DNA from 2 places in the Brevibacillus sp. FSL L8-0520 genome. Region 2 is predicted to be linked to the other one. Evidence: riboswitches for the same ligand, from Rfam matches in the RefSeq annotation. Region 2 holds a riboswitch; the other holds the start of a gene.
What was found. A riboswitch is a leader RNA that binds a small molecule or an ion and turns the genes downstream of it on or off. The one in region 2 is predicted to bind lysine.
Positions count from the first base shown of each region.

Region 1: another riboswitch for lysine. It lies ahead of NSQ24_RS08590 (aspartate kinase); the one in region 2 lies ahead of dapD (2,3,4,5-tetrahydropyridine-2,6-dicarboxylate N-acetyltransferase).

Region 1 covers NZ_CP150171.1:1,710,612-1,714,820, reverse strand. Annotated here, with positions in the region: gene NSQ24_RS08600 (succinate dehydrogenase cytochrome b558 subunit) at 1-137, opposite strand, end outside; gene NSQ24_RS08595 (DUF2507 domain-containing protein) at 539-985, shown strand; gene NSQ24_RS08590 (aspartate kinase) at 1,167-2,408, opposite strand; lysine riboswitch at 2,632-2,819, opposite strand; gene uvrC (excinuclease ABC subunit UvrC) at 2,914-4,209, opposite strand, start outside.
Region 2 covers NZ_CP150171.1:3,484,272-3,488,480, reverse strand. Annotated here, with positions in the region: gene NSQ24_RS17395 (DUF1284 domain-containing protein) at 1-325, shown strand, start outside; gene NSQ24_RS17390 (hypothetical protein) at 381-593, shown strand; gene NSQ24_RS17385 (EcsC family protein) at 601-1,413, shown strand; gene NSQ24_RS17380 (GNAT family protein) at 1,539-2,087, opposite strand; lysine riboswitch at 2,283-2,467, shown strand; gene dapD (2,3,4,5-tetrahydropyridine-2,6-dicarboxylate N-acetyltransferase) at 2,558-3,268, shown strand; gene NSQ24_RS17370 (acetylornithine transaminase) at 3,283-4,209, shown strand, end outside.

The sequences.
Region 1 (4,209 bases), 1.8 Mb from region 2:
ACGACCTCATTGAACGCTTCCGGTCCTCGGGTTGCCTGATAGTTCGCTGTCAAGTGGAACAAGAGAAACAGCCCGACTGGGAACAAACCGAGTAATGAGTGAAGCCTGTGACTCAAAAAGCTATGGCCTTTCGCCATACAGTGGTCCCCCTTTCAATTATATGTCGCGTCCTTTTCATAGAGCTTTTCTCCACTATCCTAACCCATTGCCACCATGGTTACACATAATCGAAGGGCGACTTTCTCCCTGGGCGTGGCAAATTGTGTCGGAATACGGAAAAAAGTTGGGCAAAACGTTGACCAAAACCAATTGTACTCCTGTCTTTATAGAGCGTCAAGACAATGAATAGACTAATTCTATTTTTAGAATGGACTAAAAAAATTTGCTATTTTCTATGAATCTGTCATATCCCGCTTCTCTTTCTCATACTACTATATCAAGTAACAAACCAGACCGCATTCTCTCGCAGGCCTCGGTGCAAAACCTTTGCAAAAAGGGACAAGCACCGGCCGCCTGTGCTAGAAAAGGAGGCATCCCGGTGAAAGAACAGGAACAACTCGGGGCACTGCTCCCCTCCCGTGTCATTACCGACATCGAACGCATTCACATGCCCTACCTGGGCTATCATCTGCTTCGCGAAAAACTGACAAGCACTCTTTTGGGAGAAAGCGAGCAAGCCATTCTCCACTGGCTGGGAAAAGACATTGGCCGTCAGATTCCGATCCAGTCCGCAGCGGGCCTCGTCATGCCTTTTATCAGGCTGGGCCTCGGCAAGCTGGATGTCCTGGAGGAGGGAGAGCGTCATTATCGATATCGATTGACGCACACGATTTTTTCATACATGCCGCCTGAACGAATTTTGCGCTCTCTGGCCCTGGAATGCGGAATCATTGCCGGAGCCGTCAACAGGTGGCAGGGCAGGGAGCCGGAGGTGCGAATGGAGCTGGCCGAGAAGGGGAGCGTCTTGATCTCTTTGGCTGTTTGAATGCGTGATTCTTCTGGTGCCATCACCTGAACAAAAGTCCCGGATCAGCTTCCCTATATTTATATAGAAGAAACAGGAAAATGGAATCAAATGCGCCTCGCTGCAATGAACAGCCAGACGGTCATATTTAACCCCCCTCTTCAACGAAAAGGGGGGAGGCGACTCTTGTATGTGGTTGTGCTTACAAACTGTGCACCACGGCTTCTTCGCTTACGTCCAAGCCGTAGGCCGTATGCAAGCTGCGAACTGCCAGTTCCGTAAGTTCTGCGGGAATCACGCAAGAAACCTTGATGTCGGAGGTGGATACCATTTTGATCGTGATGTCCTGCTCGGCCAAGACGCGGAACATCTCGGCGGCAACCCCCGGATTGTTCACCATGCCGGCACCGACGATCGATACCTTGGTCAGGCCCTCTTCATGATCGACTTTTTCAAAGCCAAGCTCTGCCTGATTGGAGGAGAGGGTTTCCAGCGCTTTTGGCAGGTCGCTGGCAGCCACCGTGAACGAGATGTTCGTCACGTCCGCATCATAGGAGCTTTGGATAATGATGTCTACATTTACCTGGTTGTCAGCCAGCGTATTGAAGAGGCGGGACAGGGTTCCCACTCGCGCAGGCATGCCCACGACCGTCAGTTTTGCCACATCTTCATCATGTGCCACGCCGCTTACTACTCTTCCTGTTTCCATATTGGCAACCTCCTCTACGTACGTACCTTCTTCAGCCGTAAAACTGGATCGGACGACGAGCCGCACTTTGTATGTTTTGGCCGCTTCCACAGAGCGCGGGTGAAGAACACCGGCCCCCAGATTGGCCAGCTCCAGCATTTCGTCATATGAGATACTGTCCAGCTTTTGCGCGGACGGAACGACCCGCGGATCGGCCGTATACACGCCGGCCACATCCGTAAAGATCTCGCATCTGTCGGCATTCAGGCCGGCTGCAAGCGCTACGGCAGAAGTATCGGAACCGCCTCGTCCCAATGTGGTTATTTCTCCTTCGGCACTGACCCCTTGAAACCCTGCCACAATGACGACACGTCCCCGGGCCAGTTCCTTTTGAATCCGCTCGGTTTTGATTTCCGTGATCCGCGCTTTGCTGTGGATCGCTTCTGTTGTGACACCAGCCTGCCAGCCGGTGAGAGAAATGGCGTCATAGCCGCGCTGATGCAGAGCCATGGACAAAAGTGCGATGGAGACCTGTTCACCTGTCGCCAAGAGCATATCCATCTCGCGCTCCGAAGGGTAGGCGGAAATTTGTTTGGCCATATCCACCAGCACATCTGTCGACTTGCCCATCGCGGATACGACAATGACCATATCATGGCCCGCTTTTTTATATTCAATAATCCGGTCTGCTACTCGAAAAATGCGTTCAATGCTACCAACGGAGGTCCCTCCGTATTTCTGCACGATCAACCCCATGCGGCTTCTCTCCCTTTTCCTTGAATAGACCAATGTCTCTATGGATATTCTCTGTCGAAACGAAACGTTGCATGAGTCTTTTCCTTATCAAAAAAGGCAACGACAAGGAAAATACCTGCCGTTGCCTACGTAATAGACAATATCGGTTCCTCCTTCCCTGGACCACGCAAGCCGCTGGCACAAAGCATGACAGTACAGCCCCTGTCATCTACACGCAGCAGACTCGTGAGATAGCTCTCCATCCGGCAATGGGGTATTGCTCGGATGACAGTCCTGTATTTGTTCAACACAGGCCCAGCACGCAAGGAAGCGGGTCTTCCCTCCGTACTTCGGCGAATCCCCCTTTCCGCTACCCGTCAACGATCCCGATCTCAGGGTGGTACTCATGGTTTTCGCGCCTCTACCTCACTCCAATAAAGGGAAGTGAGGTTACATATTCTGTTTGAAAGGGATTATATCACGCAAAAGGCACCGGTTCAAATATTATTTTGAACAATTTCTCAGCTCACATCTTCCTGAGATGGGCGATAATCTCCCGGGCCAGCTTGTCGCCAATCCCGAGCTGCCTGAAATCCTCGACAGTCGCCTCTTTCATCTTTTTCAGCGAACCAAAATGCTGGAACAGAAGCTTGCGCCGTTTTTCGCCGATGCCGGGAATGTCGTCCAACTGGGAAGAGAGCATCGTCTTTGTCCGGGCCTGCCGGTGAAACGTAATCGCAAATCGGTGGACCTCATCCTGCACGCGCTGGAGCAGGTAAAACTCATAGCTGTCCCGCTTCAGCTCGACCGGCTCGGGCGGATTCCCGTAGAGGAGCTGGGCAGTCTTGTGCTTTTCATCCTTGGCCAGACCGCATACCGGGATGTAGAGCCCCAATTCATTTTCCAGCACATCCATCGCAGCGCTGATCTGTCCTTTGCCTCCGTCAATTACGATCAGGTCGGGCAGCGTCTGGTTTTCCTTCAGCAGGCGCGTGTACCGGCGCCGGACTACCTCGCGCATCGAGCCGTAATCATCCGGCCCCTCGACGCTTTTGATCTTGAATTTCCGGTACTCTTTTTTGTCCGGGCGTCCATCTGTAAACACGACCATCGCAGAGACCGGCTCTGTCCCCTGAATGTTGGAGTTGTCAAACGCTTCGATCCGGTGCGGGGTTCCGATCCCGAGAATATGGCCCAGATTGTGCACAGCCTGAATCGTCCGGGCATCGTCCTTGGACATGAGCGCAAATTTCTCCTGCAGGGCAATGCGGGCATTCTCGCTGGCCATCTGCACCAGCTCCCGCTTTTTGCCGCGCTTCGGCGCATGCACCTTCACGCCCAGCCACTCGGCGAGCAGCTCCGGATCGCTTTCCTCCGGCAGCAGGATTTCCCGGGGGAGGGCATTCTGCTTGTCAAAGTAAAACTGGCTGACGTAGGACATGAAATCCTCTTTTTCGCCGCCGTAGTAAGGAAAAGAGGTCGTATCCCGCTCAATCATTTTGCCTTGCCTCATATAGAAAACCTGGACGCACATCCAGCCTTTCTCTACAGAAAATCCGATGATGTCGCGGTCGACCGTATCGGTGAAGGTCACCTTTTGCTTCTCCATGACCGCCTCGATGCTGCGGATCTGGTCACGGTACTCCTTGGCCCGTTCAAACTCCATATTCTCCGCCGCCTGCTGCATTTTCTCCGTCAACTGCTTTTTCATTTCCTCGTGGCCGCCGTCGAGAAAACGGGCAATCTCCTCGACCAGCCGCTGATTCTCCGCCGCCTCTACCTCGTACACACAAGGCGCCAGACATTGTCCCAAATGGTAGTA
Region 2 (4,209 bases):
CGACAATGAGCAAGACTTTCCGATTCAAGTCGTAAAAGGATTCGATGAAACGTGTCAAGTCTGTCCTCATAAAGGATCGACGCGCTGCGAAGCGGCTCCTGATTCGGAGGAGCATGTCCAAACGCTGGATCAAAATGTGTTTCGGCACCTGGGAATCACGCCAGGGGAGGTTTATCTCAAGTCGGAACTCGTGCAAAGGACACGCGAGAGAGTATCCCCAGATGATTTGGCCCATTTATGCGAGGGGTGCTCGTGGTTATCCTACGGTGTCTGCAAGGAGGGAATAACCGAGCTTCGCAAAGGAAAAAACCCTGAACCTTCCTAATTTTTTCTGACGTGCTTCGAGGATTTGGGAAAGAAAGATCAGGGAGGGAACGGCAATGACGGAGGAAGAGTGGGGCATCCTCTACAAACTTGGCTTTCGCATGGAAGAAGGAAAAGTGAAACATCTCAAGCTGGGAGTCGTAAAAGAAATTGAGGATTTTTCGGGTTTTGATTCACTCTCGGAGTTGGAAGCATTCGCAAAGGAATGCTTGCGGACCCGATGCCTCGTAAACAAGCAGACGAAACGCGATAAACGGCAAAGGGGTTGAACGGATCGTGGAGCTTGAAGATCGAGTGACACTAACCCGTAAGTTGGATGAGGTAAGGAAATGGGAATCAGACCAGAACGATCTGTGGTTTTGGGAAAAGCTTGGGCGCCTCCCCTTTGTCTTTCTGGACCGGATCACGCCAAACGTGGTGCGGGACAAACTTGGCACAGCCGTCGACGAACTGGTTGCCTTTTTGGAGAACGGAGGGAAGTACCTGGTACGTGAGCGGGATATCCACACCCGCTTTCAGGAAGCGTTCCCGAGGAAGGACGAGCAGTCGCTAGAAACGCTTCCGATCAATCAGCGTCCACTCGCGCAAATGGATAAAATCGCCGCAGAGCTGAGCGAGTCGCGTGCCACCTTTGCAGCCGTACAAGGAGCCACCACAGGCTTTGGCGGCATCTTTACGCTTGCAATCGACATTCCTCTGCTGCTGGGCACCTCGCTAAAGGTACTGCAGGAGATGGCGATTTGCTACGGCTATGATCCGCAGGACAAGCGGGAGCGGCTGTTTATTGTCAAATGTCTGCAGTTCGCTTCCTCGGATATTGTAGGAAAGCAGGCGATCCTGGAGGAGCTGTCTTCTTTCGACAATCCTTCCAAAGAGCGGGATGTACTCTCTCAGCTTCAGGGCTGGCGAGAGGTAGTGGTGACCTACACGGAAAATTTCGGGTGGAAAAAGCTGTTTCAGATCGTACCGGTCGCGGGAATGCTCTTCGGCGCTTATCTGAATCGCTCGTCTGTCCGTGACGTGGCGGAGACGGGCATGATGCTGTATCGCAAGAGAAGGATTCTCGAGCGGCTTGGCACGGAGGCGTAGCTGTAGTGTGAACAAAAGCCCAAATGGCCGAATCGGCCGAACAAATTGCCCAGCCAAACGCCGAACCGAATTATTGAACCGATTTTCTGAATTGCAACCGTCCAGATTAAGTGATGCTGCCGCTCCTACGTCGTCTCCAGCTCCTCGGCGGTAATGGCAAAGATCAGGTGATCCTCCCATTTACCGTTGATTTGCAAATAGCGAAGCGACAGTCCTTCTTCGCGAAATCGGTTTTTCGCAAGAACCTTGATCGAGCCTGTATTGCGCGGCATGACCGCAGCTTGAACCCGGTGAAGCTTTGCTTCGGTAAACGCAAATCGGATGACTTCTCCTACTGCTCTGGTCATTATTCCTTTGCCGTTATGAGATTGATCGAGGAAATAGCCGAGTGTAGCGTTTTGCCAGGCTCCGCGCACGATATTGGAGAGGTTGACGCGGCCGACGAGGGTTTGATCAGGGCCGACGAAAATGCCGAACGAATAGCCTGTCCCTTCGCGAAAGCTTCGCTCTGCCTCCTCCAACTGCTGGTACTGCGCTTCAATTGTGTAAAAAGAAGCGGGGCGGATGGGTTCAAAAGGCTGCAGAAATTGGTGGTTTTGTTGCCGCAAAGAGGCCAGGGCAGGGGCATCGCTTGCAGACAAGGGACGAACAAGAAACGCAGAAGGTGCAAACATCTTCAGGTTCAGCCTCCTATTCACATATAGGGTGGATGGAAAGTTTAGCATGAATCAGGACTGTTGAAAAGAGGGAAAAGGGAGTCGCTGACAATGCCGTCCAGCAGGAGCGGCCCACTCTCGATTCAACAGTTGCCACCGGGTACGGAATTTGGTACAGTACAGGGTAAGTAAAGCTGAACAATTGCATATTGCCTTCTAAATAGAGGCGCGCTGCGGATGAGTACTTCTTTTCATCAGGAATGGGGAAAGGGAAGAGGAGAAAAGGCCAAAGCGCCGAAGTTCTGGCCGCATCCCCATTGGCGGCAGGGCTGGGGTGCTCGTGAATAATGATCATCCTGTCATAGGAGAAGTTTCTCTTATGGAGCGCTATTTACGTTTGCTTGTCCGGTATCAAAAAGCAATGAGTATAGCGTTTGCACTCATTGCTTTTTCTACATTCATTTCAAGAAAAGTGGAGGAGAAGTACTGTGAACATGATGGATGCCAATGAAATTATCTCGTTTATTCAAAAAAGCGAAAAGAAAACGCCTGTAAAGGTATACCTCAAAGGGGATTTGGACGGCATCGACTTCGGTCCCAGCGCAAAAGCCTTTTTGAACGGCGGCACGGGAGTCGTTTTCGGGGAGTGGAAGGAAATCCAGCCTGTTCTGGAGCAGCATGCGGATAAAATCGCGGATTATGTAGTGGAGAGCGACCGCCGCAACTCTGCGATTCCGCTTTTGGATACAAAAAACATTCAGGCACGCATTGAGCCAGGCGCAATCATTCGCGACCAGGTGAGCATCGGCAACAACGCCGTCATCATGATGGGAGCTTCCATCAACATCGGAGCCGTCATCGGAGAAGGCACCATGATCGACATGAACGTCGTCGTCGGCGGACGCGGAACGATCGGGAAAAATTGCCACATCGGCGCAGGTGCTGTCATTGCCGGCGTGATCGAACCGCCATCTGCGTCTCCGGTCGTTATCGAAGACGATGTCGTGGTAGGAGCAAATGCGGTCATTTTGGAAGGGGTTCGCGTCGGAAAAGGCTCCGTTGTAGCCGCAGGAGCTGTCGTTATCGAGGACGTTCCGCCGAATGTGGTAGTAGCTGGTACGCCCGCACGCATTATCAAGCAAATCGACGAAAAGACACGCTCCAAGACGGAGATCAAGCAGGAGCTGAGACAGCTGTAAGGGAGAGGGTAGGCATGGACTGGCGTTCGCTTGATCAACAATACATCGTCTCTACGTACAAAAGACTGCCGATCGCTATCGCCAAGGGCGAGGGAAATTACCTCTACGACACGAATGGCAAGGGATATCTCGATTTGTTTACCGGACTTGCCGTAAACGTGCTCGGCCACTCTCACCCGCGGATTATTCAGGCCCTGCGGGAGCAAGGGGAGCAATTTTTGCACATCTCCAATATTTTCCTCAATCCCCCTGCGATCAAGCTGGCGCAGAGGCTGATCGAGCATACCATCCCGGGGAAAGTCTTCTTTACCAATTCCGGAGCAGAAGCGACCGAGGCGGCTATCAAGCTGATTCACAAATGGACGGCTGCCGAAGGTACGGGACGCTCAGGCATCGTGGTTCTGTCCAACAGCTTTCACGGCCGGACATTGGGAGCTCTTCGCCTGACCAGACAGCCTCACGTCTATCAGGATTTTCCTCAGCCCGATTTTCCGGTCTATGAGCTGAAGGCAGGAGACATTGATCAGCTTCGCGCTGTCTGTGAGGAACGCCGTCCTGCTGCCGTTTTGATGGAGCCGGTGCTGGGCTCGGGCGGTGTCGTCCCTCTGGCTGAAAGCTATTTGCAGGAAGTGGCGGCGATCTGCCAGGCGACAGGCACTTTGTTTGCAATGGATGAGATTCAGACAGGAATGGGACGGACAGGCAAATTATTCGCTTTTCAACACGCTGCTGTGACACCGGACCTCATTCTTTTTGCCAAAGGAGTAGGGGGCGGGCTTCCGCTCGGGGGTGTCATCGCAGGCGAAAAACTGCAAGACTTGTTCAAGCCGGGTGATCACGGCACCACGTTTGCGCCGTCACCGCTCTCTGCCGCCTTGGGGAATGCAGTTCTGGACGAACTGTTGGACGCAGCGTTCCAAAGTCAATTGCAGGATGTGACG